Regions from separate parts of the Bombilactobacillus sp. ESL1092 genome, predicted to be linked through region 2. Evidence: a T-box and tRNA genes for the amino acid it is inferred to sense, from the RefSeq annotation. Region 2 holds a T-box; the other holds one or more tRNA genes.

Region 1 (16,457 bases), 150 kb from region 2:
GGCCAATTGCTGATCACTACTACCACCATGAATAATTCCTAATTTACTGTTCGGTTCCATAAATTCCATGCTTAATTCTGCCTCATTCTTCTGCAAAAATTACCTTTCCGTTCTCAAAACCACTGATTCTAGCTAAGGACAGAATCGGAATCTGCTGTTCATCAATCAGCTGCCGCCCTTTTTGGAAAGTCTTTTCAATGACAATTCCAATTCCTTCTAACGTCGCCCCTGCTTGTTGAATAATCGTGGTCAAGCCGGAAACTGCTTGTCCATTAGCCAAAAAATCATCCACAATTAAAACGTGATCTTGAGCAGTCAAAAACTTTTTAGCAATACTAATTTGATTAGTTTCTTTTTTAGTAAAGGAGTAAACATCCGCAACATATAAATCCGAACTCATTGTAATAGAACGATGCTTCCGAGCAAAAACCACTGGCTTTTGAAAAGCAACGCCCGTTAAAACGGCGGGCGCAATTCCCGAAGATTCAACAGTTAAAATTTTGGTAATCGGCAATTTTTGAAAATGCTGATAAAAAGCCTGACCCATTTTTTGCATTAACAGCGGATCAATTTGATGATTTAAGAAACTGTCAACTTTGAGCACATCTTGGCCTAAAACTCGACCATCCTGCTTGATTCGTTCTTCTAGTTCACGCATTGTGGTGCCTCCCTAAGCTTTACTTTAAGATTACCATTATCACTGCATTAGTGAAATACTTTAATTTATTTGGTATCATATTCATCTAAATTATAAGTCTGAATAATTTTGATTAGTTTTTTAGCATAATCTGGATCTGTAGCATAACCATCTTTTTGCAAACTTCGCGCCGCCTCGACATAGTTGTCAGCCGCTAGTACGTGCTGGTACTGCTGCTTATTCCAAGTAGTACCGTTTGCCAACAATGCATCATGATCGGCAATGGATGCTTCAAAATTAGTATAAACCTTAAAACGGGCGGTCACTGTGACCCACTGTCCATTTTGGTACTCTTGAGTTTGTAATTCTTGCGACTCTTGGGGATTGTCATCTTTCACGCCAAACAAATTGTGATAATCACTAGCCAAACTACTTTGACCCCAATTACTTTCCAAAACGGCTTGGGCCAACGTCACGCTTGGTAATACATGATACTGTTGCCCGTATTTAACAGCCGCTGGCGCTAACTTTTTAATAAATTGCTGTTTTTGCCGAAATTGATTCTGTACTTGAATATTCGGCTGCGAGTTCACAACTTCTTGTCGCCAATGATTAATCATTATGACCGCTAAAACAAATCCACAACCTAAGATTAAAATTGCCACCAAGCCATTCGCAAAATTATTTTGCTGAGTTGCCCGGCTACGCCTTTTTGCCAAATTTTTCACCGATATCTTTCTCATAATTATGATAACATGCACCCAAGATTTATGTAAAAAAAAACCAGCCCGTGGGCTGGTCAGCACTAAGAGTTTAAGCTTAGTCTTTGTTAACGTTAACTGCTTGTGGTCCACGATCACTTTCTTCGATATCGAAAGTAACTGATTGACCTTCTTCAAGAGTCTTATAGCCTTCACCGTTGATAGCGGAGAAATGTACGAATACATCACTACCATCTTCGCGAGTAATAAAACCATAACCTTTTTCAGCGTTAAACCATTTTACTGTTCCATGTTCCATGTGAACATCCTCCTCAAAACACTTTTTGCATTTCTTTGTGGCCGATATGGAAGTTAGTTACACATGAACCATCGAACCATAACCATTCAAAAACACGTCTTTATATTAACATGCTCACAAAAGATAATCAATCAAGTTTTGCTAAATTTATTAAATTTATTTTAATATGGAAAGCACACTTTAAACAGCTCTTTGCGCTCCTAGAGCCTAACAAGAACCACTTCTTCACATTAAGAAACCAGCAATCAAAAAATTAAAAAATCTAGTAAAGTGAATAATATTCTTATCCAAATTGTCGTAGTGCCACTTGTTTAAATATTCGCCAAAAATTGAGTATTAAGCGATTTTTGTTCAATCATTTTCATATATGACAACAAAAAAAGTAGCCGTAGCTACTTTAATTAAGATGCGGGTAAGAAGACTCGAACTTCCACGGAGATAATTCTCCACAAGATCCTTAGTCTTGCGCGTCTGCCAATTCCGCCATGCCCGCAAAAACAATACTCATTCATCATAATATGAATGGGCAAATTTTGCAAGCAACTGCGGCAAAAATAAATTAGCATCAATTAACACAAATCTTTTATTTTTATGAGGCAACTGGCATCTAACTCCAATTGGGAGCTGGAACAAAAAATTTTAACCTAAGCGCTGTAAACACTTAGCAATCTCAGCCGTTGCTTGGTCTTGATCTTGTTCAGACTGTTGAAATTGATCCAAGTCCACCGTACGATTATCTTTCATACTATCAATCATTTGCTGACAAGCTTGAACATAAGCTTGATAGGCTTGAACTAAATTCATATGAATGCCCATAAAACGTGCTGGAGCTCTTAAATCGGCTAATTGTTGGGTTAATTGAGCATATTCATCAGTTCCATGCTGAAAATCACCCTGAATTGCCAAGTAATGAGCGGATTGCATTTGCTCTAATTCGTTTTTTTGCAAAGCCGTTTTAATTTCTTGAAACTTAGGATTCAACTCTTCTTGAATTTCCTGCGTCCGTTGTAAAACATCATTTAACGTTTGTGCATACTTGATCGCCCGTTGTTGTGCTTTATTAACCATGTCTTTGCCTCCTTAAAATTGATCAAAAACTGTATACGGCAACTGCCGCTTATGAGCAGTCTTCAAATACCAGTTTTCAATCTTTTGGGCCGCTGCTGCTGTGACTTCTTTGCCTTCCAAATAATCATCAATCTCTTGATACGTTACCCCCAAAGCAACTTCATCAGCTAAGCCTGGCCGACCATCCTCTAAATCAGCCGTCGGGGTTTTAGTATATAAATTGGCCGGGGCTTGCAAGTATTGCAATAATTGACGGCCTTGGCGCTTATTTAACCTAAATAAAGGCGTAACATCGGCGGCACCATCACCGTATTTAGTATAAAAACCCGTAATATTTTCCGCGGCGTGATCGGTTCCCACTACAACGCCCTTAGTTTCACCAGCAATCGCATATTGTACAATCATGCGTTGACGCGCTTTAATATTGCCCTTATTGAAATCACTAATGGCTAAGCCATTAGGTGTGATACTAGCCACGACTGCATCTACTGCTGGCTTAATATCCACCCGGTAAGTCTTATCCGGTTGAATAAAATCTAAAGCCTGTAAAGCATCTGATTCATCAGCTTGTTGCCCATAAGGCAAACGAACGGCAATAAATTGGTAACTAGATTGGGGGTGTTCTGCTCGTAATTCACTCACAGCCAACTGGGCCAAGCGACCTGTTAAAGTCGAATCTTGACCACCAGAAATTCCTAACACTAATGTTTTTAATTGATTTTTTTGTAAAAAATGCTTTAAAAAGTCCACACTCCGCTGTACTTCTTGTTCGGGATCAATCTGGGGCGCAACTTTTTCAAAAGCAATAATTTCTTTTTGTAATGGACGCAATCTTAAAACCTCATTTCTCAAATACAATTACTTTAACACAGTTTGATAAATTTCACTGATTGTTTGAGCCAAACGTTCGTTAGAAAAATTGGCAGCACAATATTCATAATATTTCTGGCCCAAAGCGCGTAATTCATCTTTTTGCCACAAGTCATGAGCTTGAATTAACGCCTGTTTTAGGCTTTCAAAATCATTAATAGGGGTAATCCAACCCAGCCCCGGTTGAACGGCTTGCGCATCCGAACCAGCATCACTAGCGACCACGGGTAAACCATTATTAGCTGCTTCTAGTAAAACTAGTGGAAAGCCTTCCGATAATGATGGTAGGACAAATAAGTCCGCGTTTTGGTAATACTGCTCTGTTTTGTCTTGAAAGCCGATAAATTCGACTTTTTGTGCCAAATCTAGTTCTTGTACTAAGTGTTCCAATTGGGGCCGCGAAGTTCCATCACCCACTAGCTTTAAGCGCCAGTCAAAATCTAGCTCTGCTAAAACTTTTAAGAGTAATTGTTGGTTTTTCACAGGCACTAAACGAGCAACATTCAATAGCGTAAACGGATCTTGTCGCGTCGTTTGGGGCGCTTTTTCGCGAAAGTACATTGTATTAAAGACCGGCTTGATTTTGTCTGCGGCAATCCCCACTTGTTCTAAAATTGGCTTAAATTTAGCAGTTACTGGCATCAATAGCTCAGCTTTTTTCAAGGCCCGTAAATTTAAAGAAGTCATTAACTTTCCTTTGAAATTGTCAGCAAAATCCACATAAGGATCACTATGAACCGTAATGATCCACTTTGCATGCACATGCTTATAAATCAAACTCATTAAAAAATTAGCCCGGGGACCATGCGTATTCACAATATCAATTTGATTATCATTAATGAACTTCTTGAGACGCCCGAGCACCCGCAAATCCAACTGCCCATCTTGGTTCATAATAGTAGTGGGAATTTGCCATTCATTTGCTAGATCAGAAACTGGACCCCGTTCAAAAACTAAGAGCTGCGAATCAATATCTCGTTGATTCAAGCCCCGTAGAATATTAATAATAATCGTTCGTCCGCCGCCATTTTCATTCCCGGCGTTCACGTGTAAAGTTTTCATAAATTAAATCCTCACAATAAATTGTTAAACAAATCTAGTTATCGTAAACTAAAGGTATTAAAAAAGGAGTTTAGAAAAATTGCCAAAACAAATTAAAATCTTAGATTTGCCTTTTATTAGTACTACTAATCAAAATTTTATAAAGTTACTCCAGCAACGTATCGCTAATCATCAAAATACCTTTATTGTTACTGCTAACCCTGAGATTGCAGTTTATGCTTACGATCATCCAGAATATCGCAAATTAATTCAAACAGCCGACTACATCACTCCTGATGGTATTGGGATTATTAAAGCAGGACAAATGATGCATCAACCACTCTCTGAACGAATTACTGGCTTTGATACACTTACTAGTTTACTAGAAATTGCCAATAAGTGTAGCCTAAAAGTATATTTATTAGGTGCTAAACCCGAAATTATTACTAAAACCGTCCAAAATATTCACCAAAAATATCCCCAACTAAAACTTGTCGGATCACATGACGGGTATTTTCAAGATGAACAACCCATTGTCCAAGAAATAAAACAAACTAAACCTGATATCGTGGCTGTCGCTTTAGGGTTTCCCAAACAGGAAGAATTTATTTATCGCCACCGCCAACTGACGCCTGCAATTTGGATTGGCGTGGGAGGCAGTTTTGACGTCTTATCTGGAACGGTCAAACGCGCCCCGCAATTAATTCAAAACTGGCACTTAGAATGGCTCTATCGCTTATTAAGCCATCCTAGTCGTTTTAAACGTTTCTTAGCTTTACCGCGCTTTTTAAAATTAGTTAAGCAGCAACATTAACCCTAAAAATCTTTGAGTAGTTCCGCACTTAATAGTGTCCTAATAATATCTTTTTAATTTTTGTAACAGCATCATTACCTTTCAAATTACGCCAACGACGCAAAAAAATTCCGTTCCTAAATTAATTTTTAAGAACGGAATTTTTGATTACTTAGAAAAAATTTCAGCTTTAAGGAAACATAACTTTAGTTTTTCGAGAAGCTAGATGTTGTGGTTTGGGTTTTTGTAAGACAAACAACAAGTATGCTGTGACCCAACCAAAATACATGCTAACTCCGGGCGCATTGAGAACATGCCCTGAAAAGATTGACATAAAAATTCCCAAGCCAAAGGCCACAAAATATAATAAATTGGTTTGAATTTTTGGTTGGAAAAAGTAACGGCAGAATTCAAACAATAAATAGAAGATAATGCCGACTAACGGCAAAATTGTAATCACGAAACCAATAATTCCAAATTGGAAGAAGAAGTCTAACCAATCCATCTCCACAGTTCGTGGATGCTTACGATAATTACCCCCGTAGCCCATCCCAAATAATTTTTGGGCCAAGGCAGATTTTTTATATTCATAACTATTTAGGCGATAATAATTGGTCCGGCCGCTTAATAACTTCGCTAGTAGCGGATTACTTAATTCCTTATTTTGCAATAAGAAACGCTCGTAATGATCCATATGCTTTCTGTGCTTTTTATCAGACAACATTTTCTTTTTATTTTGTTGATTTTCGCGAATAATTCGATTTTGAATCACACTATTATCATGAACTGGTGAATGCGGATAAATTGCTAAAACTCCCCCCAATAAAACGGCAATTAGAACCGTATTAATGATATTGGCAGCTTTTTTTTCATGCGTCACAAAGATTCGTATTAACTGCAAACAGAAGGCCGAAATGAGCGCTAAAATCATCCCATAGAAACAACTTTTCGTTCCGAGCATTGTAATAGAATTGACGGATAGAATCACGCCGCCAAAGTACCAATAATTATGTTGCTGCTGAGACTTTTCTAGCGCATATAGCAAAACAATTGGAAAGGCAATTGCCAAAATTGCACTTAACTCATTGCCAGCATTAAACCAACCACTTGTTCCTAATTTTCCCTGGGGATAGGTATGAAAAGCCGTCTTGGTCATAACTGCTACAATCATGACCACGTTAATCATCATTTGTGCCCAATAAACAAAAACCGGCACCGAACGCTTTAATTGCTGTGCTGATAAATTCTTAAACGCGTAGTACATGCCCAAAATAATAATTAAGTAATGCAGACTTTTAAAACACGCCGAAATTTCTGTAAACCACGAAAAAGCGGGCTTATTGAAATAATTAACCACCAAATTAATCACAACTAATACTAATAATAGTCCTAAGAACCACGGCACATAACGATCCAGCCAATCATCACGCTGGTGCGCAACTTTTAAAATAAAGCCAACAATTAAAACTAGCATAATTGCACGAATCGCTACGCCCAGTGTCAAACTAAAGTTAGGCAATACTTTCATTTGCCAACCGGTAATCACATCCAAAATTGGTTGTATTAAAAAATAAATCATTAAATACCAACTAAAACGTTGAATTGAACTAGATTTCACAATAATTCTCCATTATCTTTTATCTTTCTAAATAAAACTCAAAGCGCTCACCCACATACTGTGAACGAACATATTCAAACGGTTGCTCATCATCTAAGAAGGTAACCTGCCGTAATCTTAGCACAGGAGCACCTCGCTTGACCTTTAAAAGCTCAGCTACTTTTTCTGAGGCTAACATTGCTGACACATTCTGTTGAGCGTGTCCGAGCTTTAAGCCCTTTTGCTCTAAAGCGTGATACAGCGATTGTGTAATTTGCTGTTGACTTAAATCTCGAACGAGATTCCACGGTACAGTAGTGATTTCAAAACAAATGGGCACGCCATCGGCCAAGCGAATGCGTTCCATTCGTAAAACATCAATTTTATCGGCTAATTGTAAATGCTCTTTCTCACTGAGCGTCGGTTCGGCAAGATGATAGGAAACAACGCGACTAGCCGGCTTTTTGCCCTGTGATTTCATAATATCTGTAAAACTAGTCGTTCCGGACATTTTTTCTTGAACTTTTTGACTAGCAACATAAGTTCCAGAACCAACCTTACGTGACAAGATTCCTTCATCAACCAAGGTCTGAATGGCTTGCCGTGCGGTCATGCGACTCACAGCAAAATGCTGTGCTAACCAGCGCTCTGACGGAATTCTTTGGCCTACTTGCCACTTTCCTTGGGCAATCTCGGATTTCATTTGGTTATGAATTTGAACATAAATTGGTACTTCGGACACGGAGATTACCCCCCTCAAATTAAAAATAAAAAAAGACTGAAACCAACGTTTCAGTCAATTATTGGGTTAGCTGGATTCGAACCAGCGCATAATGGAGTCAAAGTCCATTGCCTTACCACTTGGCTATAACCCAATCAATGGAAGGGAGTGGATTCGAACCACCGAACCCGAAGGAGCGGATTTACAGTCCGCCGCGTTTAGCCAGACTTCGCTACCCTTCCAACATATCAATAGGACATTAAATATAATAACCAATTTTGTTCCATTTTGCAAGAGGTTATAACAAATTTTTTATTTTTCTATTGATAACTTCCGAAACATTCCACGAATATTATACCAATAATTCTTTTAAAAAACGAAAAAAGTTCACCAAAAGGTGAACTTTTATTAATTGATTCCGGACATTAATTTTTTGATTTTTGGTGTAAAGAAAATCAAGAGAATAGCAAAGGCAATTGCTACTAACCCCGTTACACCAAAGTAAGCCATTTCGTGGTGTGGATAAAATCTAACTAATTGGGAATTAATAGCTTGTCCCGCAGCATCTGCTAAGAACCACATACTCATCATTTCGGATGAGAAAGCTTTGGGCGCCAATTTAGTCGTAACTGAAAGACCAATTGGTGAGATTAACATTTCACCAATTTCTACAATGCCCCAGCTCAAAACTAACCATAATGGATTAACTTTGCCGTGTGAACCGCCCATTAACGGTAGAACCAAAACTAAATAGGAAATACCGGTAAAGACTAAGCCTAACCAGAACTTAGTCGGTGACGAAGGCTGCTTTTTACCTAGTTTAGTCCAAAGTGAAGCAAATAATGGTGTATAGATAATAATAAAGAATGGATTTAACATTTGGAACCAGCTTGGATTCAATTCAAAGCTCCCCAAATGCAATTGCGTATTATTAGCAACAAACAAGCCCAAAATAGAAGAACCTTGCTCTTCAATGGCCCAGAAGATTACCGCAGCGATAAATAAGCCAATATAAGCATAAACGCGCGATTTTTCAATCTTAGTCACCTTTTTACTACTTAAAATAATAATAAAGTATGCAATTGGTAAAATAATGCCAAAAATACTGATTAAACTAATAAAGTTCTGTAAACTAGCTAACTTCATGACCATCATTAATAAAACAATAACGACAATTGCTATGACAAAGACAATGACCTTTTTATAAAGTTTACTTTTTTCAGCATCAGTAATAGGATCAGTGGGTTTCAACGTTTCTGCTGGTAAATATTTCTTTCCTTGAATATAATACGTGATTAAACCAAAGAACATCCCAATCGCAGCTAGTGAAAAGCCAACATGGAAGTTAAAACTCTTCCAAGCTTGACTAACCACTGCGGGCGCAATTAAGGAACCTAAGTTAATTCCCATGACAAAAATACTAAATCCAGCATCACGGCGGTTATCCTCAGCACTATATAAATCACCGACCATGTCCGAAACATTGGGTTTTAACAAACCAGTACCAATTGTAATGAACAAAATCGACAAGTATAACGTGGTAGAACCTAGCGGCAACGACAAGAAGATATGACCAAACATGATCAAAACCCCGCCCCAAAAGACGGTTCGCCGACTACCTAGAATACGATCACTAATATAACCTCCTAAAACACTGGTCATATAAACCAATGACCCGTAAATAGACATAATGGACGCAGCAGTTTCTTGCTTAAAGCCTAAGCCACCGAGCTTGATCGCATAGTACATGTAGTACAACAGAATTGCCCGCATGCCATAATAACTAAATCGTTCCCAAAATTCAGTCATAAATAGGGTCTTTAACCCCATAGGCTGACCAAAGAACGTCTTTTCCTTTTTTGTATCCATAAATATTCTCCCTAAATATTAAACAATGCCCTAACATTTTAATCTTTCTAATAGATAATGTCAAAAAACAATGCCCAATTTAGCGATTCCAGCCCAAACTAGTAAATAAACAATCTTTTTTGCGACAATTAGAAACATAAGGATTACCCGCAACAAAAAAACGTAAAGGTTTTTGTGCCCAATTACCACGTTGACTAACATTAATCCGCGCAGAAGTTTTAATAATTTTGGGCGTTTTAATTCGTTGATCACTTAAACTCAGCGTCTTGAAACTCAAGGGGGTTTGGTTTAAATCACGCGACGTAATTCCTAACGCTTGGGTCAACTTAGCAGGTCCATTCGTTAAATTAGTCGTCGTTGTCTGTTGCCGTAGTTCTCGCATAATAGTTAACCCCTTGGTCGGTTGCAGAGCCCGAATCAAAATACTTTCTGGTTGTCCTGACATTTGAACAACAATGTCCAATAAGTAATGTCCGCGCTGTGAATGAATATAAATGGTTCCTGGATCTTGATAAAGTGCTTGATTAGCGCGAGAATGATGACCACGATATGCATGTGAAGCAGAATCCGGCGTACCTAAATATGCTTCTGTCTCAACAATCAAACCAGCAGTTAAACCATAGGCAGAGTGATACTGTAATTCATGTCCTAACAAATCTTGAGCTAATTGAATCGTTGATTGACTGGTTAAAAATGCTGTAATTGAACTCATAAGAACCTCCTTTCTAAATACTTTATGGTAAAATTAAAAACATTAGCTCTATTTTCACAATGGTTAAACAGAACTAATATTATTAAGTCTTGCAATTTAATATCCAATTAAATTATTGAGCTAAAAAAACAAATTCGTCAACTAATTTGCGTTAAGAAAGGAAGAAAAAATGATTATCAAATTCACGGACGATTTAAATGATCAAATTTATCAAGATAGTTTAGTTTTAAGAAAAACAGTTTTTATTCAAGAACAACATGTTCCGGCTGATCTAGAAATTGATCAGGATGAAGCAAATTGTCAATATTATGTAGGTTACGATGAACATAACGACCAGCCAATTGCCACAGCGCGCGTTTTAAAAGAAACGCCAACCCAATGGCATATTCAACGAGTTGCTGTTCGCCAAAATTTTCGGCATCAAGGATTTGCCAGTCAAATAATGCAGATGATTGAACAACACGCTCAAACGCAAGGAATTAAAACTCTCGTCTTAAATGCGCAAGATCAAGCTCAAAATTTTTATACTAATTTAGGATATCAGGTCGAAGGCAATCAATTTTTAGATGCTGGTATCAAACACCATAAAATGGTTAAAGCTGTTTAATCAAATAAATATGGACAAAATAAAAAACGCTATAACTTAATATAACGTTTTTTATTTTGTTTATAATAATACTGCCAGCTGCAGGATTCGAACCTGTGACCCTCGGTTTACGATACCGATGCTCTACCAACTGAGCTAAGCTGGCGAACAATCCGAAACTAATAAAAAAAGCCGGTTAAACATCCGACTATAACTCCGGTTGTCAGACTCGAACTGACGACACCCTGATTAACAGTCAGATGCTCTACCAACTGAGCTAAACCGGAATAAGAGCAGCATGGCAACGACCTATCCTCGCAGGTAGTTTCCCACCAACTACTTTCGGCGCTGAGAAGCTTAACTTCTGTGTTCGGCATGATTCCAGGTGTTTCCTCCTCGCTATCGCCACCACACTTGCTCTCTTCTTACCTTCTGAAAGAACCTTAGTCCTCTCAAAACTGAATATTATGTTCTTACTCGACACCCTTGGTTAAGCCCTCGACCGATTAGTATTGCTCAGCTCCATGTATCACTACACTTCCACTCGCAACCTATCTACCTCATCTTCTTTGAGGGGTCTTACTTCATTACTGAATGGGAAATCTCATCTTGAGGTGGGTTTCACACTTAGATGCTTTCAGCGTTTATCCCTTCCATACTTAGCTACCCAGCTATGCCTTTGGCAAGACAACTGGTACACCAGTGGTATGTCCATCCCGGTCCTCTCGTACTAAGGACAGATCCTCTCAAATTTCCTACGCCCGCGACGGATAGGGACCGAACTGTCTCACGACGTTCTGAACCCAGCTCGCGTACCGCTTTAATGGGCGAACAGCCCAACCCTTGGGACCGACTACAGCCCCAGGATGCGATGAGCCGACATCGAGGTGCCAAACCTCCCCGTCGATGTGAACTCTTGGGGGAGATAAGCCTGTTATCCCCAGGGTAGCTTTTGTCCGTTGAGCGATGGCCCTTCCATACGGTGCCACCGGATCATTAAGCCCGACTTTCGTCCCTGCTCGACTTGTCTGTCTCGCAGTCAAGCTCCCTTCTACCTTTACACTCTACGAATGATTTCCAACCATTCTGAGGGAACCTTTGGGCGCCTCCGTTACTGTTTAGGAGGCGACCGCCCCAGTCAAACTGCCCACCTGTCACTGTCTCCCGCCGTGCTTCAACGGCGCGGGTTAGAGCTTTCATATAACAAGGGTAGTATCCCACCAGCGCCTCCTTCGATACTAGCGTACCGATCTCTACGGCTCCTACCTATCCTGTACATGTTACACAAAAACTCAATATCAAGCTACAGTAAAGCTCCATGGGGTCTTTCCGTCCTGTCGCGGGTAACCTGCATCTTCACGGGTATTATAATTTCACCGAGTCTATCGTTGAGACAGTGCCCAAATCATTACGCCTTTCGTGCGGGTCGGAACTTACCCGACAAGGAATTTCGCTACCTTAGGACCGTTATAGTTACGGCCGCCGTTTACTGGGGCTTCAATTCTGGGCTTCGACCAAAGTCTAACTCATCCTCTTAACCTTCCAGCACCGGGCAGGCGTCAGCCCCTATACGTCATCTTACGATTTTGCAGAGACCTGTGTTTTTGATAAACAGTTGTTTGGGCCTTTTCACTGCGGCTGGCTCTTACACCAGCACCCCTTCTTCCAAAGTTACGGGGCTATTTTGCCGAGTTCCTTAACGATAGTTCTCTCGCTCACCTTAGGATTCTCTCCTTGACTACCTGTGTCGGTTTGCGGTACGGGTATTCAGTGTCTCACTAGAAGCTTTTCTCGGCAGTGTGACTATTGTGCTTCGCTACTTTAATTTCGCTCCCTATCACAACTCATCCTTCGCGGTTATAAGCATTTGACTCATATCCAGACTCGCTGCTTAGACATGCTTTTCCAGCTGCATGCTCACAATTCATCTCCTGCGTCCCTCCATCGTTCAAACAACACTGAACAGTACAGGAATCTCAACCTGTTTTCCATCGATTACGCCTCTCGGCCTCATCTTAGGTCCCGACTAACCCTGGGCGGACGAGCCTTCCCCAGGAAACCTTAGTCATCCGGTGGACCAGATTCTCACTGGTCTTTCGCTACTCATACCGGCATTCTCACTTCTAAGCTCTCCACCAGTCCTCTCGATCTGGCTTCTTCGTGCTTACAACGCTCTCCTACCACGTACATCTTTCGATGCACATCCACAGTTTCGGTACCATACTTAGCCCCGGTACATTTTCGGCGCAGAACCACTCGACTAGTGAGCTATTACGCACTCTTTAAATGAGTTGCTGCTTCTAAGCCAACATCCTAGTTGTCTGTGCAGTTCCACTTCCTTTTCCACTTAGTATGGATTTTGGGACCTTAACTGGTGATCTGGGCTGTTCCCCTTTCGACGATGGATCTTATCACTCACCGTCTGACTCCCGGAGAAAAATCTTTGGCATTCGGAGTTTATCTGAATTCAGTAACCCATGTTGGGCCCCTAGTCCAAACAGTGCTCTACCTCCAAGATCCTCTTCTCCGAGGCTAGCCCTAAAGCTATTTTGGAGAGAACCAGCTATCTCCAAGTTCGTTTGGAATTTCACCGCTACCCACACCTCATCCCCGCAATTTTCAACTTACGTGGGTTCGGTCCTCCAGTGCGTTTTACCGCACCTTCAACCTGGACATGGGTAGGTCACTTGGTTTCGGGTCTACGACTACGTACTCTCTTTCGCCCTATTCAGACTCGCTTTCGCTGCGGCTCCGTCTTCTCAACTTAACCTCGCACGCAATCGTAACTCGCCGGTTCATTCTACAAAAGGCACGCCATCACTCTTTAACGAGCTCTGACTACTTGTAGGCACACGGTTTCAGGATCTATTTCACTCCCCTTCCGGGGTGCTTTTCACCTTTCCCTCACGGTACTTGTTCTCTATCGGTCACTAGGGAGTATTTAGCCTTGGGAGATGGTCCTCCCTGCTTCCGACGGGGTTTCACGTGCCCCGCCGTACTCAGGATACTGGTAGAGTGTCTCTGATTTCGCCTACTAGACTATCACTATCTCTGGTTCAGCTTCCCAACTGATTCAGCTATCTTCGACTATCTCACGTCCCAGTCCTACAACCCCAAAGAGCATGCTCTCTGGTTTGGGCTCTTTCCGTTTCGCTCGCCGCTACTCAGGAAATCGATTTTTCTTTCTCTTCCTATGGCTACTTAGATGTTTCAGTTCACCACGTCTTCCTCACTTACAACTTTCGTCGCAGTGTGACTAAGCTTTACCTTAGCCGGGTTCCCCCATTCGGATATCTCCGGATCTTCGTTTACTTACAACTCCCCGGAGCATTTCGCTGTTCGTTGCGTCCTTCTTCGGCTCCTAGTACCTAGGCATCCACCGTGCGCCCTTATTATCTTAACCTTACTTATTACTTCTTACTTTCGAATCTCTCGATTCTCGGTGTCTTTCTTCTCATAATATTCAGTTTTCAAAGTACTAATGTCCTTGACAGTTTCCTGTCAATGGAGGTTAACGGGATCGAACCGATGACCTCCTGCTTGCAAAGCAGGTGCTCTCCCAGCTGAGCTAAACCCCCGTACTATTTCTATGGGCCTAAATGGACTTGAACCATCGACCTCACGCTTATCAGGCGTGCGCTCTAACCAGCTGAGCTATAGGCCCGATTTCTTTCGCGCTTGTCTCTTGGTGCCCTGAGAGTAGACCTCTCAAAACTAAACAAAGTTTCTTGCCAACTGCTTTCCGTTTATTTTTCCTTAGAAAGGAGGTGATCCAGCCGCAGGTTCTCCTACGGCTACCTTGTTACGACTTCACCCTAATCATTTGTCCTACCTTAGACGGCTAGCTCCCCGAAGGGTTACCCCACCGGCTTTGGGTATTACAAACTCTCATGGTGTGACGGGCGGTGTGTACAAGGCCCGAGAACGTATTCACCGTGGCATGCTGATCCACGATTACTAGCGATTCCAACTTCATACAGGCGAGTTGCAGCCTGCAATCCGAACTGAGAATGGTTTTTAGAGTTCTGCTTGCCCTCACGAGTTCGCTTCTCGTTGTACCATCCATTGTAGCACGTGTGTAGCCCAGGTCATAAGGGGCATGATGATTTGACGTCGTCCCCACCTTCCTCCGGTTTGTCACCGGCAGTCTCACTAGAGTGCCCAACTTAATGCTGGCAACTAGTAACAAGGGTTGCGCTCGTTGCGGGACTTAACCCAACATCTCACGACACGAGCTGACGACAACCATGCACCACCTGTCTTCCTGTCCCCGAAGGGAACCCTGTATCTCTACAGCTTTCAGGAGATGTCAAGACCTGGTAAGGTTCTTCGCGTTGCTTCGAATTAAACCACATGCTCCACCGCTTGTGCGGGCCCCCGTCAATTCCTTTGAGTTTCAACCTTGCGGTCGTACTCCCCAGGCGGAGTGCTTAATGCGTTAGCTGCAGCACTGAGAGGCGGAAACCTCCCAACACTTAGCACTCATCGTTTACGGCATGGACTACCAGGGTATCTAATCCTGTTCGCTACCCATGCTTTCGAGCCTCAGCGTCAGTTACAGACCAGAGAGCCGCCTTCGCCACTGGTGTTCTTCCATATATCTACGCATTTCACCGCTACACATGGAGTTCCACTCTCCTCTTCTGCACTCAAGTTTGACAGTTTCCGATGCACTTCCTCAGTTAAGCTGAGGGCTTTCACATTCAGACTTTTCAAACCGCCTGCGCTCCCTTTACGCCCAATAAATCCGGACAACGCTTGCCACCTACGTATTACCGCGGCTGCTGGCACGTAGTTAGCCGTGACTTTCTGGTTGAATACCGTCACTACTTGAGCAGTTACTCTCAAGCACGTTCTTCTTCAACAACAGGATTTTACGATCCGAAAACCTTCTTCATCCACGCGGCGTTGCTCCATCAGACTTTCGTCCATTGTGGAAGATTCCCTACTGCTGCCTCCCGTAGGAGTTTGGGCCGTGTCTCAGTCCCAATGTGGCCGATTACCCTCTCAGGTCGGCTACGTATCATCGCCTTGGTGGGCCTTTACCTCACCAACTAGCTAATACGCCGCAGGTCCATCCTTTAGTGACAGCCGAAACCGTCTTTCATTCCTTAATCATGTGATTAAGCACTTTATGCGGTATTAGCAACTGTTTCCAATTGTTATCCCCCGCTAAAGGGCAGGTTACCTACGTGTTACTCACCCATCCGCCGCTCGCGTCCATATCTTCCTACCCGAAGGTATTCCGTTACTTCTGCTCGCTCGACTTGCATGTATTAGGCACGCCGCCAGCGTTCGTCCTGAGCCAGGATCAAACTCTCATTTTTTGTTAGTTTGTTGACTCAGACTTAGAACTCTAACGTTCTTTGTCTTCTTTATTACTTTTAAATTGACAGGTTCTTTTTCAAGAACCCAGCACTTGGCTTTTAAAGAAACTTTGTTCAGTTTTCAAAGATCTACTTAACTTTTTGTTGATTACCACTTGATTAAGCGGCTCATTTAGTTTATCATCTTATCATGAGCTTGTCAACTGTTTTTTTTAT
Region 2 (16,457 bases):
AAAATTCTAGGTGCCGTTTTAAGGCAGCAGTTTTATCTTCAACACGATCATATAACTTATCAATAATTCCAGACATCGTATAAGCAAAGCCCATACTCATCATCCGCTCATAGTTAAACGACGCTTCCATGGGCATACTGCGCCAAAAAATGCCACGTAAATCTTTTTTAGTTAACTTTTTTTGCTCTTGAGACTTAGAAGTCATCCTCTTGTACCTCCGTCTGCGTATTCGCACTAGTCGTTGAATTTTTATGAATTTCATTCATTATTAGGTACATTATTCCGGCAAAAATAGCCCCGATAATCGATGCAGCAACCATATCTAATTTTAGATACGCGGAACAGACAAAACCTAAGAAAAAGAAGGGCGCAACACTTTTGGAAAACGACATATTGATAAGCATTGCAAAACCTACTGCCGGTAAAATTTCAGTTGTAATCGTGATCCCATCGATTAAAGCTTTCGGAATGATTTGTACGAATGCTTTAACCAAACCACTACCCAAAGCAAAAGAAATCGTTGTCACTAAAGTCATAACTAAAATTCTAGTCAAGGCAGCCCAGAGATGCATGTTGCCCGCAGCCTTGATTTTACCTTCATCACTTAAGTGATCAGCTTTGTGTGTCATGGCTGGAAAGACGACAACGTACAACAAATTCTTAACTAGTAAACCCAAAGTGGCAATTGGTAAAACCAATGTCAAGGCAACACTCACGCCGTAACCATTTTTTAAAGCCAGGGCTGTTGCCAAAATTCCTCCAATAATTTCATCTGGCGGGACAGTTGCTCCAACTCCCATTAAGCCCATAAAAGCTAACTCTAAAGTAGCTCCCATCAATAGTCCTTGCTTAATATCACCAAACAAAACGCCTACCAAAAAACCGGTTACAATTGGCCGTCCAATAAAAGATGATCCCAAAAAATCTTGCATATTAGCAATTAAGGAAATAATGAAAATGCCGATAACTTGTAATATCATTACTTTCTCCTTTACTTAATTAAAGCTGAAAATTCAGTGTCCGGATCATTAGGTGCCTGCTTAACTACCACTTTAACCCCGTTATTTTCTAAATCCGTTAACTGTCTCACATCAGCTGCCGTTACATAGACTGATTTAGCGATATTTTGACTATTTTCTGTTTTATTAGCTAAACCTAAATCAATTAATTTGATATCTGGTGTTAACTTAGCTAAGCGATAAGCGTCATTAATTGTCTCCACGATAATAAACACTCGATATTTATCCGTCACACCACTCTTAATTGCTTTGGCAGAATCTGCAATTGATTTAAAAATCAATTTGGCACTAGCTGGTTTGGCTAATTGTAAAGTTTTTTTGCGAAAAGTATCTTGTGCTACTGCATCATTAGCAATCAAAATCGCATTCGCAGACAAATTATTGGTCCAAGCAAAAGCCACCTGGCCGTGTAACAAACGGTAATCAATTCTAGTCATTACAATCATATTCTCGTTTCTCCTTAAAAATCTTCATCCTCGACGGAATCTGCGACATCCATAACGATCTGTAAACCATCCTTGCCCATGGAAACTAATTCCTGTAATTTTTGCATTAATGTGACCGCATCAACTTGACTAGTTACATTAACGTAATTGATCAGTTCCAAGACCAAGGGCAAGTTCATTCCGGTAATCAAAAAGTAGTTATCTTCTCCTTGGACAAATTGAACTAACTCATTATTCACAGATCCTCCTAACACATCAGTTAAGAAAATAATTTGTTCATTCTTTATGGGCGTGATGGTTTTCAATAATTGCTTCTGAAAACTAAGATTGTCATCAACATAAGCTGTAATATAATGTAATTTCGGCTGTTGCCCCATAATTAATGACACCGTTTGATACATTCCTAACGCCAAAGTTGAATGACTTGCCAGTACTATTTCCACAGTTTTCACCTTCTTTATAGCCATATCTTCATTTATTAAATCTAGAGCTATTTTCAAATTCAGGCAATAAAAAAAAGACCATTTCTTAAAATGACCTCATTTTTAAAACCAATTTAGGGACCAATCATCTCTGAATTGTATTTTTATAATTAATAAAATTAGGATTATACCATGACTGTGTATATTCAACTATTTTTTTTCTTTTAGTAAAACCTTGATATTCAAAATAAAGCAAATAACGCTCTTCGGCTAACTTCAACTGCTCCGCAACAAAGGGCGCTTTTTCAACAGATTGGGCCTGAAAAATCGTATGAAACATAATTGGCTTTTTATTTCTAAAAGCCATATAATCATACAACGACAATTTTCCAAAATCATAGCGATGGGCATCTTCAAATTCTCTAAACGGAATATAAGATTTTTGAAAGGCGATTACTTGTTGTGACACCATTCTAGTCCGAATTAACTCGTAAAAATCTTCATATTTATTATCAAAAATCAATTGCAATTTGGGAGAATGATAAATGGCTTTAAATGACCAAACACGACTAGTAGTATTTATTTTATTAATACGCATAATTTGTGTAAACGAATTGGGCGCATCATCACCAATTTTCACCAAATTGTTAGTGCCCACTTCCACTAAATACGTCCCATCACCGCGCCTTTTTTCCAAAATATTATCAGCAACTAATGAATTAATCGCATTTTTAATAGTTGTACGACTGTAACCTAATTGACTAACTAAAGTTCGTTCATTCCAAATCCGTTCATTAAATTTAAAAGTCCCACTAGTAATTAAATTGAGAATTTTTTCCTTAGCTTCAATATACAAATAGGTCTTCAATCTCCTTCTCCTTTTTGAAAAATAAATTGGTCCGGCAACAGCACTGTTTCTTCCGAGCGAATAATCGTTCCTTGATTGTTACGAAAAATTGCTTTTTCTACCAAAACTTGTAAGCGGTCAACTTCTTGTTTGAACAATTTACGTTCCTGTTCATTAGCCCATGTCAACATCACATTTTGAGTGATTTGATTAACCTGACATTGATAATCTACTAGATTTTCCAAATCCATTAAATCACTTTGATCCAATTGTGGTAAAAAGCGGTTGGGAATTAAGGAAGTGATAATGGCAGTTGGTTGCTGTTGTTCTAACAAAACGAAGACGCGCTTTCTTAAGCGGCCTATTTTTTGTGCAAACATTGTATTATAAAAACCTGATTCTGCGACTTCTTGTACGTTAATCAACTTCGGATGCTGCTTAACTTTTTGAAGAGGAGTCGTATATTTTTTTAAATCAATTACTTCCATATTATTTTCAGACCATTCTATCAATAGCGTTCCATGCTTGGTAAATTGCTTATTACTAACATATTATATACCACCGTTTAATCGCTAATTATTCAGACTTTCAGCCACTGTTTCTGATTCTAATCAACTTGTAATAGCAAAAAAATAAGGTTGGAACAATAAGATTAATGATCGTACTCTATCTAGAAGTAAACGAACATTAATTCATTATTGCGTTCCAACCTTATTGTTTTTTAAAACAGATTAATTGATATGCAATTTTTGCCGTAAATTAGCAACTTTGGAGCCTAAAATCTTCTCCGCTAAGTGCGATTTTAAAATTAAATAACCATAGATCCCAACACCTAATACAACTTCCAGGCATAATAACACAATAGCCCACGGGCGACCTTGATTATTCACCAAATGATATGCAACAAAATCCAAGATTAAAATGGATACTAACATCACAACTGTTAACATAAAAATGCCACAAGTACGGTTAATGGTCGGCTGTAATTTAAACTCAAATTTCACACACAATAATCGCAACATCAGCCAACACGTGACCGCCATGCCAATAGCAGTCGCCATTAAGGGCCCAAAACTACTAAAAATTAAAATACATGGATATTGTACAAGCATTTTAACAATAAAACCAATCACAAAATATTTAATCGCCATTTTATTTTGATATAGTCCTTGTAAAATAGCTGACAAAACCGTAAATAACCCTAACAAGATAGCTACTACACAACTAAATTGTAACAAGTAAATCCCCAACTGATCATATCGATAAAACAAAATATACAAAGGCTTAGCTACTGCATACATGCCTAAAGCTGCCGGTAACATAACTAAGAAAAACAATTGTAAGATATTACCAATTTGATCTTGAATTTCTTTTTGGTTATGACGCGAATAAGCTGCTGACAATAAGGGGATCGCAGTAACAGCCATCGCTGTTGATAAAGAAACCACAATCATAATTAATTTATTTGCATTAAAGGCAAATAGAGCATACATGGCATTCAATGTGTCTTTACTAAAATGTTGAAACGACGACATCATTGAATTAAACGTCGACTGATCAAATAATTGGAATAAGATAATGCCAGAATCCAGAATAATAAAAGGAACTGCTTGGCGAATAATTTCTCCAAAAAAATTCTGATGACGTGTATCAATTTCAAATTTACTTTGTCGTGATAGACGGCGAATTTGCGGTAATTGCTTTAAAAAGTAAATTACCAACACTCCTAAACCAAAGACCGCACCAATGAAAGCTGCAAAGGTCGATTGCGTTACGGCACTAACATAACTGCCCTTTTGCACCTTCATAATTAAATACGTTGCCGCTAACATATAAATTACGCGCGCCACTTGCTCAATTAATTGAGAAACCGCTGAAGGTGCCATTTGTGAATAGCCTTGAAAATAGCCCCGCATGAGACTCATCAACGGAATGATTAATAACGCAATCGCCAAGGCTCTTAAAACTGGAATGGCATTGGCATTGCCATCAGCAAACCAATCACTCAAAAGCGGTGCGCCAAAATACATCAGCGCTGCACTAATTATGCCCATCCAAGCCATGATTTTGATGCCTTGTTTAAATAACTGGTTTCCCGCCGCATACTCGTTTAAAGCATTGTAATGCGCAATTTGTTTGGAAATTGCCCCGGGAATACCCGCCGTCGAAATTATCAAAAACAGACTATAGATATTATAGCCCTTAGCAAATAGGGCATTGGCCAAGGTAGCCGTTAAAACGGAACCAAACCACATATTCCACGGAATGATATAAATAGCACCCAAGACTCGCGAAAAAATACTTCCCGCCGTCATCCAAGCTGAACCCTTAATTAAATCATTTTTGCCACCAGTTACCGCAGTTGTCACTGTATTCTCTTCGACATCTTGATCCATCAAATTGATCCTCTCTAAAATTGATGAATTATTATTTTACCACAAAATTCACAATTTTTTGCGGAACCACAATGGTTTTTACAATCTTTTTATCAGCAATAAATGATTGTGTCTTTTCATCAGCTAATGCTCTTTGTTCTAAATCAGCTTTGGAAATATCAACTGGCACCGTAATCTTATTTCTTAACTTACCATTAACTTGCAAAATAACTTCGACTTCAGCACTAACTAGATCTTCTTCATTGTAAGTTGGCCATTGAGCATAAGTGATGGATTCATCATGACCTAATTTTTGCCAAATTTCTTCAGCAATATGCGGTACGATTGGGGCTAACATTTTAATTAAACCTTCAGCGTAATCCTTTGGAAACTGATCTTGCTTTTGCACAGCGTTGACAAAAGTCATCATTTGCGAAATTGCCGTATTAAATTGTAACTTTTCATAATGATCACTAACTTGTTTCACAGTTTCACTATAAATCTTTTTCAAATCAGCATTCGGCTGCTCGGTAATAAAATCAGTCCGCAAAGTGTTGTCATCATCTGCATTAATATATAAGCGCCAAACCCGCTCTAAGAAACGATAAGAACCAGCTAAGCCATCTTCACTCCAAGAAATGGAAGCATCTAACGGTCCCATAAACATTTCGTAAAGACGTAACGTATCAGCACCATATTCATCGACAACATCATCAGGATTAATAACGTTGCCTTTGGACTTCGACATTTTTTCGTGATTATTACCCAAAATCATTCCTTGATTAAATAATTTTTGGAACGGTTCTGGTGTCGGTACAACACCTAAATCGTATAAGAACTTATGCCAAAATCTTGCATACAGTAAATGCAGCACAGCATGTTCGGCTCCACCGACGTATAAATCAACGGGCATCCACTGTTTTAATTTTTCATAATCAGCGATTGCTTCATCATTATGTGGATCTACATAACGCAAGAAATACCAAGAACTACCAGCCCATTGTGGCATTGTATTGGTTTCCCGCCGACCTTTGCGGCCATTTTTATCAACCACATTGACCCAGTCAGTCAAGTTAGCCAACGGACTTTCAATCGTACCTGAAGGTTTAATATCATGTTCTGCTGGCAAACGTAATGGTAATTCATCTTCAGGAACTAAACTCGTGGTTCCATCTTCCCAATGAATAATTGGAATGGGTTCACCCCAGTAACGTTGCCGTGAAAAGACCCAATCTCGCAAGCGGTAATTAACTTTCTTTTGGCCAACCTGATGATCTTCTAACCACGCCAAAACCTTATCAATTGCCTGCTGTTTATTTAAACCATTTAAAAACTCCGAATTAATATGTTCACCATCACCTGTATAAGCATGATCACTGACATCACCACCCGCAATGACTGCTTTAATTGGTAAGTCAAACATTTTAGCAAATTCGAAATCCCGGTCATCATGTGCTGGAACAGCCATGATAGCACCCGTCCCGTAGCTAGCCAAGACATAATCAGAAATCCAAATTGGTAATCGATCGCCATTAATCGGATTAATAGCGTAAGCGCCTGTGAAAGCACCTGTTTTTTCAGTATTTAAATCGGTCCGATCCAAATCACTCTTTTTAGCAGTTGCTTCCTGATATTGTTGAACTTGTGCTTTTTGTTGTGGGGTAGTAATTTGATCCACTAGTTCATGCTCTGGAGCCATGACTACATAAGTAGCACCAAATAACGTATCTGGCCGTGTCGTAAAGACATTAAACGTTAAATCATGATCGGCAATCTCAAACTTAACTTCAGCACCGACTGACCGGCCAATCCAGTTGCGCTGCATTTCCTTAATATTTACGGGCCAATCGATTAAATCTAAATCATCCAATAAACGATCCGCATAAGCCGTAATTTTGAGCATCCATTGTCGCATTGGCTTACGGTAAACTGGAAAACCACCACGTTCAGTTTTACCGTTGACAATCTCCTCATTAGCGACTACTGTACCTAAATCTGGACTCCAATTAACAGGAACTTTGGCTTCATAAGCTAACCCCTGTTTATACAATTGTTCAAAGATCCACTGTGTCCATTTATAATAATTGGGATCAGTAGTATTAATTTCGCGCTCCCAATCGTAAGAAAAACCTAGCGAATTAATTTGTCGCTTAAATGTATCAATATTTTGTTGCGTAAAATCAATGGGATTATGTCCAGTTTTCAGCGCATATTGTTCAGCGGGTAAGCCAAACGCATCCCACCCCATGGGATGTAAGACATTGTAGCCTTGCATCCGCTTCATCCGGGCAATAATATCGGTCGCGGTATACCCTTCTGGATGACCAACATGCAAACCTTTACCAGACGGATAAGGAAACATATCTAACGCGTAAAAGTTTTTCTTATTTGGATCTTCTGTTGTTTTAAACGTCTTATGTTCGGCCCAATAGGCTTGCCATTTTTTTTCAATAACGTTGTGATTATAACCCATAATTACCCTCCTACAAAAAAAGTCCCATTGCTCTTGCAATAGGACGAAATTTACCCGCGGTACCACCTAAGTTTTATATATTAACTATATAACTCTCAAGTATTTAACGATACCCCGTGACTACTTACTATTAGTTCAGTAATCAAACTCCAAAGATGAGTTCATTAAAAAATATCTGTGAAATCACACTAACCTTCCACTCTCTGATAATCAATTTTTCAATTACTATTCCTTTGGTAAAAACTAATCTGACGCATATTATAAATAAAAATCACGCTAATTGCAACTAGTCTGACGAATTTTCAGTTGCAGCTTCCTGTGGCGAAACTTGAATTGAATTATCAGTAGCTGGGGTTGACTTAGTATTAGAAACTGCTTTAGCCTGCACAACTGGTGCTTTTTTAATAACAGCAGCTGGATCAGCATGATCTCCACTAGGAATTGTCCGTGAAAAATCAGTTTCAGTTTTTGCATCCTTAGGCCGATTGCTTGGTTTAGTACTAGGAGCTTGCAATATTTCCTTGTTGGTATTAATTAATTCATTCAGGGAATTATTAACAATAACCGGTAAAGCCGGCGTTTGTGTTTCGCTAGTAGCTGAAGCATCAGCTGCTGGATTTTGAAATTTATTTCTCACAATTACCGGGGCTTGTTGATTTTGATAAGTATTCCTTGTAGAATTATGGTTCACATCATTTGTGACTAAACTAACATTATTGACTACAATGTCATTGACACTTGGTTTAGTAGCATCAACTGGTTGATCAAACCGCGTTAGATTATACTTTTCAATCAAACTGTTCAATTTATCGGCATATGATGTATCCGTGGCATAACGCCCCGTTAAAAAGCTAGTAGCATCTTTATAGGAACTAGTTTTACTACGCCAAGCTCCAGAATACATGCCATTATCGCGCAGTAAACGAACGTAGTCTTCTAAGGACTCACGATAGGAGGGATACTTGCGAAAATTAGCTTGAATACCATACAAATTACCACTGCCATCATCTTCTTGCGTGGCCATATTAACCGCTGATCCTTGAAAACTGCCTTTAACACCAAACAAGTTATAATTAGGCGCCTGGGCTAAAGTACTTGTCCCCCAACCGCTTTCTAAGAGTGCTTGGGCTAACATAACTGAAGCATAAAGATCATTATTATTGGCTAACTTTTGCGCCGATAAACCCAAATAATTTAAAAATGTTTGATCCCCATATCCGGACGATGTGACCACATTTTCCAAGTTATCAGCATCATTGACGTTAATTGTCACTTGATCAAAACTATCAGCATAACTCGTCACACTACTATGCTTTAAAGCATTTAATGCAGTTAAACAACTTAAGCAACTAATTGCAACTAGTTTAACTGATCTTCTTAAATGTTTTTTCATCAAACAGACCCCCTTTATTTGCGACTGGGATAAAAATATACTAAGGTCTTTGTCCCAATCTCATTTATTAGTTAAACTTCCCACTACTTCAAGCTAATTATAGTCACCAATGAACTTAATCAATGCCCTTTCCGGTAAGATTTACCAAAAAATTAATTATTTTTTAGGAGATTATTAATGAAATTATCAAAACTATTACTTTTTCTTAGCATTTTCTTTATCTCTTGTTTTTTAATTTTGACAATGATGTTATTTCATCATCAGCCAGCATTACGGCACTGTGATTTCTGGTTTTTTCAACACTTAGCTTTTTTGAGTGAACATAATCGAACCTTCTTCAAATACATTACCACTATTGGCGCGCCTAAAGTCGTCTTTAGTCTAACTATCCTTATTAGCTTCATTTTAAAGAATCAACGCCAACGATTTTTTCTGCTTAGTAACGTAATAAGTAATTTATTATTAAACCAAGTTTTAAAAGCGCTCATTCACAGACCTCGTCCCAACTTAAATCATCTCGTCCAAGCAACTGGCTTTAGTTTTCCTAGCGGTCATGCTATGGCTACCACTGCTTTAATTGGGAGTTTAATTCTCATCTATTACCAAACTACGAAAAAAAAGCAATTACCATTTTTTTTAATGGTAATTGCCCTCATCATTATTATCAGTCGTCCCATTTTACACGTTCATTATTTTTCTGACGTTTTAGCAGGTACCTGTTTAGCTAGTGGAATTACTCTGCTGATTTACCTTGGCTTTTTTGAAAATCCTTTAACAAATAATCACTATGGTCAAAGAAATTGAGAATAACTGCCACAATTAAAATGATAATTCCCACTACAAAAATCCAGTGCAAGCCTTCATAAACAATTTGTCTAGCTGGTGCTAAATATTGTTTTGCTAACAAATGCGCGGTCGAAGAATTAATCATTTGATCCAACATTTTAAAAGTTAAACCTGAATGTTGTTGTACTCCTTGTGCCATTTTTAGGTTCATCACAATTCCAAAGACGGAAACCATCAAGGTTTGCCCCAAATTACGAGCTAACGTATTGAAACTGGTGGCCGTTCCCACTTCATCTGCTGTGACTACACTTTGCGAAGTAACCGTGGAAGTTGTAATCGACAAACCAAAACCAAAACCAACCACCGCAGAGATAATTAGAAAAATGCCAAAGGCCGTTTTTAACGGTAACAACAGATAGCACCCACAGCCAACCACTAGAAAGCTAAGTGCAAATAACGTAATTTTATGCGGTGGATATTTAGCAATCATTTTACCAGAAATATAAGAACCAAATAACCAAACTACCGAACTAGGTGTAACCACAAAGCCCCCCATCGACGGCTTCAGTCCTAAAACGCTCTGCATCCAAATTGGCAAATAAGCATCAAAACCAATCAAAAAACCAGAAATTAATAGAATCGACACATTTTGTACAACAAAAGTACGATTTTTAAATAATTTTAACGGCAAAATTGGATCTGCTTTTTGCCGTTCGACCTTCACAAATACAAAAGCACCTAATACGGCTGCTACTAACAAAATTAAACTAATTAGCCAAGCATGGGCATTATTTAAGTTCTGTAGCCCGAGCATTAAACAAACTAAGACGAACGTTAATAAGATAATACCTTGAAAATCAACCGGCTCACGCACAGCTTGACTGCGCTTAGGTTCATGCAAAAATAATTGAATCAAGATAATTGTAATCAAACCAATGGGAATATTAATGGCAAAGACCCAATGCCAAGACAGTTGTTCAACAATAAAACCACCTAACAAAGGCGCCACAATTGAGGCAATTCCCCAGGCAGACCCATTTAAGCCAATCATATTGGCCCTTTTTTCTAACGGATAAATATCAGCTAAAACGGTATACGTCAACGGCTGAATTGCCCCAGCACCTAGTCCTTGTAAAACCCGTGACAAAATTAGTTGCAACATAGAATGCGAAATACAACATAAAAAAGAACCCAAGACAAAAATTAATAAGCCAATATTTAATAAAATTTTACGACCATAGCGATCAGATAATTTACCATAAATCGGCGTCGTGACCGCGCTCATTAATAAATAGATTGAAAAGACCCAATTCATTAATTTCAAGCCATGTAAATCACTAATAATTGTCGGCATCGCCGTCGAAACAATCGTGCCTTCGACGGCTGTCATGAAAGTTGCTACAAAGACTGCAACCGTGACCCACTTAACGTTTGTTTTTTTTACTATTGAATTCACAATATCCCTACTTTTGAATAGCTTGCTGAATCGCTGTAACTTTGTCTAATTGTTCCCATGGTAATTGCACATCAGTGCGCCCAAAATGGCCATAAGCAGCCGTTTGCTTATAAATTGGCCGCTTTAGATCTAACATTTCAATAATTCCGGCTGGTCTTAAATCAAAGACTTCCCGAATAGCTTGCACAATTTGCGAATCACTATAATCACTTGTATTAAAGGTATTAACATTAATAGAAACTGGACGTGCTACCCCGATCGCATAAGCTAATTGAATTTCAATTTGATCAGCGACCCCAGCAGCAACTAAATTTTTAGCCACATAACGTGCCGCATAACTAGCTGAACGATCAACCTTAGTCGCATCTTTACCGGAGAAAGCTCCACCACCATGATGAGCAAAACCACCATAGGTATCGACAATAATTTTACGACCAGTTAATCCAGTATCACTACTTGGACCACCTAAAACGAAGCGTCCAGTTGGATTAATAAAGAATTTAGTTTCAGCATCCAATAATTCAGCTGGAATAACTTGTTTAATCACTTTTTCAATCACATCTTGCCGTAAATCAGCTAACTTGACATCCGGATCATGCTGCGTACTTAAAACAACTGTATCAACCCGTAAAGCTTTCCAGTTATCATCATATTCGACAGTAACTTGCGCCTTTGAATCCGGGCGTAAATAAGTCAATTCATGTTGTTTGCGGACCTGAGTCACCTTGTAAACCAACTTGTGAGCCAAGATAATCGGCAAAGGCATAAACTCCGGTGTTTCATTGGTAGCATAACCAAACATCAAGCCTTGATCGCCAGCACCAATTTGATCTAGCGGATCAGTATCATTGTCTGAATCTCTTTTTTCTAAGGCGTCATCCACCCCTTGCGCAATATCAGGCGATTGTTGATCAACCGCAATAATCACGGCACAAGTATCAGCATCAAAACCGTAAGCCGAATCCGTATAGCCAATTTCACGAATCGTTTGACGTACAATAGCTTGCATATCAACGTAAGCGGTCGTTGATATTTCGCCAGCAACCAAAACTAATCCAGTGGTCACTGTAGTCTCACAAGCAACCCGTGCTTGCGGATCCTTAGCTAAAATAGCATCCAAAATAGCATCACTAATTTGATCAGCTATTTTATCTGGATGTCCTTCTGAAACAGATTCCGATGTAAAGAAATGACGTTCTTTTTCCATAAAAATACTTCCCCCTTGAATTTAGGTTACAGGTAAGCTAAATAGCCCCATCGGGAATTTAGTTAACTAAAATATGTTATCACATATTTAAAAACATTAATACTTAATTATTTATAAACATAATCACGAGTCATTGGCAAGCCAGTTCCAGAAGGACCCTTAGTTAACAGATATTGCACAACATCAATATGTCCGGAGGCAAAGGAAGCAGCACAAGCTTGTAAATACAAATCCCACATGCGACTAAAACGTTCGTCCATCATCTCAATGACTTCTGGTAATTTAGCTTGGAAATTATGATCCCAAATTTCAAGGGTTTTTTGATAATGTCTACGTAACATTTCAGTATCAGCAATTTGCAATCCGGAACCAATAATATTTTGGATATTTTCTGTTAAGCCGGGAATGTACCCACCTGGGAAAATCCACTTATCAATCCAGCCATTGGAACCACCATGTTGTGTTTGCATCGTAATTCCGTGAATCAACGCTTTACCATTGTCAACTAAGAAATCACTAACATCTTGGAAATAACCTGGCAAGTTTTCCTCACCTACATGTTCAAACATGCCCACAGAAACAATGTAATCCCACTGACGGCCCTTCAGTTCACGGTAGTCCGTCAATAAGATTTCTGCGCGATCTTGCAGACCTAATTTTTCAATCTGTGCAGTCACATATTTATACTGTTCTTCACTTAAAGTAATGCCCGTAACCTTTAAATCATATTTTTGTGCAGCAGTCAGCATTAAAGTACCCCAGCCACAACCAATATCTAATAACGTTTTGCCTGGTTGAGGATCTAACTTTTTCAAAATATGATTAACTTTATTCAACTGTGCAGTTTTTAAATCATCATCTTCATGTTCAAAATACGCACAAGAATAAGTTAGCGTCTCATCTAACCAAAGTTTATAAAAGTCATTACCAATATCGTAATGATCTTGAACATATTCTTGATTTTTACTCTCTGAATGTTGACGGTTGGAAACAAATTGTTTAAATTTTTTATTGTATAAAAAGCTATCTTTACTTTGATAAGCGGCTAAAATTAAATCTTCGATACTGCCATCGATCTCAATTTTCTTATCCATATACGCTTCACCTAAAGCAATTGAAGCGTTAGCTGCAATCTCTTTAATTGGAATAGCTTCATGAATAGTAATATGAATTTGGGGATCGCCAGTACCATAAGTTTCAGTCTTACCATCCCAATAGGTTACCTTAAGAGGAATATTAAACGAATTTTTTAATAACTCTTTATAAAAAGTTTTTTCTAACATAGATTATTGACCTCATTTCTCAATCCAATAGTCCTACATTACACCATTAGCTAATAATCTTCAAATTTAGTAAAATTAAACTAGTCTTCATAAAGGAGTTCAGCAATGAAACTAATCAATTCCGCAACTAATCTCATAAGTTTGTTAATTTATCCGATGATTTTAACTTTAAAATACCCCACCAACTATGATCACAATAGTATGGTGTCGTTAATCTTAACAATTCTGATTGTTGTTTATAGTAATATTTTCCACCCCTTAAAAGCCAATAAATATTTCAATCTTATTTATTTCGTATTCAGTCTGGCAATTGCTTATTTGTTAAAATTGCAATCGTACCCTCACTACCTCTTTATTCTTTGGTTATGCGAATTACTAATTTGCTTATTTATTGCTAATAATTCTGTTTCAACTTTTATCTGGAATTTTTTTCTGCCGATTTTTAGTAGTATTGTCATTGTTTTTCCAATACTTCATTTTTTATCCGCCCAAATTATTTTAAATATTATTTTAATTAATTTTTTTACTTTACTGACTACACTAACTAACAACTCGCACCAGATTTTTATCGGTGGGTTTTGCATTGGAGTAGTTTTATTGGGATTATACCTACTACATTATTTAACCAACTTAGCAGTTGTGAGCTATTTAGGTTGCTTTTTAATAATTTTAATAGTTAAATATTTACTCCATTTAAAACTAAACGATTACCAATTAGATATTGTGCGAGGAATTTTTAGTTTTTTAAATTACTTCATTTAAATTTTAATGCTAAAATATTTGCGAAAGTAAAAGTACAGTCTGGCTGGTAATCCAGATCTAATTTTAATAATTAGCAGTAACTAAACCACTCGCAAACAAGAAGCTAACGCTAAAGGAAAAATTCCCTTATAAAAGCAAAGATAACAAAATAGTCTAGCTTATCAACATAAACCTGAATTAAAAATGACACTTCTAATTAGGAAGTGCCATTTTTGATTGTATACATTTTTTAATGGTCCAAGTGACAATATGCAAAAACATATGACCACTCCCAAACCAACAACAACGGATCATACTTATTATTTTCAATAGCATTAACAGTTTGCCGTATAACATTAGCTAATTCAGCTAACTGCGCCTGTGAATAACGCTGTTTTTTTAAAATTGGCAATCTTATTTTCCATATTGTATTCCACTTCATAATGTCAAATAACTTTAACACTTTTAGTCAAACCTAGTATAAACACAAAAAAAGCATTAATTAATTATCAATGCTTTACCAGGATATTAAAAATGGAAGATACAGGGCTCGAACCTGTGACCCTCTGCTTGTAAGGCAGACGCTCTCCCAACTGAGCTAATCTTCCAAAAATGACCCGTACGGGATTTGAACCCATGTTACCGCCGTGAAAGGGCGGTGTCTTAACCACTTGACCAACGGGTCAGAACAAATATTTATTTATAAAATAAAATGGAAGATACAGGGCTCGAACCTGTGACCCTCTGCTTGTAAGGCAGACGCTCTCCCAACTGAGCTAATCTTCCAAAAATGACCCGTACGGGATTTGAACCCATGTTACCGCCGTGAAAGGGCGGTGTCTTAACCACTTGACCAACGGGTCAGCTAAAAGCTAACGGAGAGTAAGGGATTTGAACCCTTGATACAGGTAAAAGCCCGTATACATGATTTCCAATCATGCTCCTTCAGCCACTCGGACAACTCTCCAAATAAAAACTCCGGTTGTCAGACTCGAACTGACGACACCCTGATTAACAGTCAGATGCTCTACCAACTGAGCTAAACCGGAATAAGAGCAGCATGGCAACGACCTATCCTCGCAGGTAGTTTCCCACCAACTACTTTCGGCGCTGAGAAGCTTAACTTCTGTGTTCGGCATGATTCCAGGTGTTTCCTCCTCGCTATCGCCACCACACTTGCTCTCTTCTTACCTTCTGAAAGAACCTTAGTCCTCTCAAAACTGAATATTATGTTCTTACTCGACACCCTTGGTTAAGCCCTCGACCGATTAGTATTGCTCAGCTCCATGTATCACTACACTTCCACTCGCAACCTATCTACCTCATCTTCTTTGAGGGGTCTTACTTCATTACTGAATGGGAAATCTCATCTTGAGGTGGGTTTCACACTTAGATGCTTTCAGCGTTTATCCCTTCCATACTTAGCTACCCAGCTATGCCTTTGGCAAGACAACTGGTACACCAGTGGTATGTCCATCCCGGTCCTCTCGTACTAAGGACAGATCCTCTCAAATTTCCTACGCCCGCGACGGATAGGGACCGAACTGTCTCACGACGTTCTGAACCCAGCTCGCGTACCGCTTTAATGGGCGAACAGCCCAACCCTTGGGACCGACTACAGCCCCAGGATGCGATGAGCCGACATCGAGGTGCCAAACCTCCCCGTCGATGTGAACTCTTGGGGGAGATAAGCCTGTTATCCCCAGGGTAGCTTTTGTCCGTTGAGCGATGGCCCTTCCATACGGTGCCACCGGATCATTAAGCCCGACTTTCGTCCCTGCTCGACTTGTCTGTCTCGCAGTCAAGCTCCCTTCTACCTTTACACTCTACGAATGATTTCCAACCATTCTGAGGGAACCTTTGGGCGCCTCCGTTACTGTTTAGGAGGCGACCGCCCCAGTCAAACTGCCCACCTGACACTGTCTCCCGCCGTGCTTCAACGGCGCGGGTTAGAGCTTTCATATAACAAGGGTAGTATCCCACCAGCGCCTCCTTCGATACTAGCGTAC

Evidence for each region. A T-box is a leader RNA that pairs with one kind of tRNA and senses whether it is charged. The one in region 2 lies ahead of leuS (leucine--tRNA ligase), so its partner is inferred to be a tRNA-Leu.
Region 1: it encodes a tRNA-Leu, which carries the amino acid that the T-box ahead of leuS (leucine--tRNA ligase) is inferred to sense. The anticodon was not compared.

What each region holds. Positions count from the first base shown of each region.
Region 1 is NZ_CM176594.1:490,543-506,999, forward strand. Features, by position in the region: gene AC3B6Y_RS02390 (ATP-grasp domain-containing protein) at 1-69, opposite strand, end outside; gene AC3B6Y_RS02395 (xanthine phosphoribosyltransferase) at 83-658, opposite strand; gene AC3B6Y_RS02400 (glycoside hydrolase family 73 protein) at 724-1,365, opposite strand; gene AC3B6Y_RS02405 (cold-shock protein) at 1,457-1,657, opposite strand; tRNA gene AC3B6Y_RS02410 (tRNA-Leu) at 2,065-2,150, opposite strand; gene AC3B6Y_RS02415 (hypothetical protein) at 2,297-2,725, opposite strand; gene nadE (NAD(+) synthase) at 2,738-3,556, opposite strand; gene AC3B6Y_RS02425 (glycosyltransferase family 4 protein) at 3,584-4,657, opposite strand; gene AC3B6Y_RS02430 (WecB/TagA/CpsF family glycosyltransferase) at 4,737-5,450, shown strand; gene AC3B6Y_RS02435 (O-antigen ligase family protein) at 5,620-7,047, opposite strand; gene AC3B6Y_RS02440 (GntR family transcriptional regulator) at 7,067-7,768, opposite strand; tRNA gene AC3B6Y_RS02445 (tRNA-Gln) at 7,830-7,901, opposite strand; tRNA gene AC3B6Y_RS02450 (tRNA-Tyr) at 7,907-7,989, opposite strand; gene AC3B6Y_RS02455 (peptide MFS transporter) at 8,156-9,616, opposite strand; gene AC3B6Y_RS02460 (DNA-3-methyladenine glycosylase) at 9,696-10,328, opposite strand; gene AC3B6Y_RS02465 (GNAT family N-acetyltransferase) at 10,498-10,935, shown strand; tRNA gene AC3B6Y_RS02470 (tRNA-Thr) at 11,008-11,080, opposite strand; tRNA gene AC3B6Y_RS02475 (tRNA-Asn) at 11,129-11,201, opposite strand; rRNA gene rrf (5S ribosomal RNA) at 11,211-11,327, opposite strand; rRNA gene AC3B6Y_RS02485 (23S ribosomal RNA) at 11,401-14,317, opposite strand; tRNA gene AC3B6Y_RS02490 (tRNA-Ala) at 14,420-14,492, opposite strand; tRNA gene AC3B6Y_RS02495 (tRNA-Ile) at 14,505-14,578, opposite strand; rRNA gene AC3B6Y_RS02500 (16S ribosomal RNA) at 14,675-16,241, opposite strand.
Region 2 is NZ_CM176594.1:338,742-355,198, forward strand. Features, by position in the region: gene AC3B6Y_RS01690 (PTS system mannose/fructose/sorbose family transporter subunit IID) at 1-205, opposite strand, end outside; gene AC3B6Y_RS01695 (PTS mannose/fructose/sorbose/N-acetylgalactosamine transporter subunit IIC) at 195-980, opposite strand; gene AC3B6Y_RS01700 (PTS sugar transporter subunit IIB) at 992-1,465, opposite strand; gene AC3B6Y_RS01705 (PTS sugar transporter subunit IIA) at 1,480-1,908, opposite strand; gene AC3B6Y_RS01710 (GntR family transcriptional regulator) at 2,033-2,755, opposite strand; gene AC3B6Y_RS01715 (hypothetical protein) at 2,752-3,246, opposite strand; gene AC3B6Y_RS01720 (putative polysaccharide biosynthesis protein) at 3,466-5,130, opposite strand; gene leuS (leucine--tRNA ligase) at 5,162-7,582, opposite strand; T-box leader at 7,619-7,826, opposite strand; gene AC3B6Y_RS01730 (glucosaminidase domain-containing protein) at 7,869-8,975, opposite strand; gene AC3B6Y_RS01735 (phosphatase PAP2 family protein) at 9,153-9,779, shown strand; gene AC3B6Y_RS01740 (MDR family MFS transporter) at 9,709-11,217, opposite strand; gene metK (methionine adenosyltransferase) at 11,225-12,424, opposite strand; gene AC3B6Y_RS01750 (class I SAM-dependent methyltransferase) at 12,532-13,707, opposite strand; gene AC3B6Y_RS01755 (helix-turn-helix transcriptional regulator) at 14,699-14,890, opposite strand; tRNA gene AC3B6Y_RS01760 (tRNA-Val) at 14,984-15,056, opposite strand; tRNA gene AC3B6Y_RS01765 (tRNA-Glu) at 15,062-15,133, opposite strand; tRNA gene AC3B6Y_RS01770 (tRNA-Val) at 15,162-15,234, opposite strand; tRNA gene AC3B6Y_RS01775 (tRNA-Glu) at 15,240-15,311, opposite strand; tRNA gene AC3B6Y_RS01780 (tRNA-Ser) at 15,325-15,415, opposite strand; tRNA gene AC3B6Y_RS01785 (tRNA-Asn) at 15,425-15,497, opposite strand; rRNA gene rrf (5S ribosomal RNA) at 15,507-15,623, opposite strand; rRNA gene AC3B6Y_RS01795 (23S ribosomal RNA) at 15,697-16,457, opposite strand, start outside.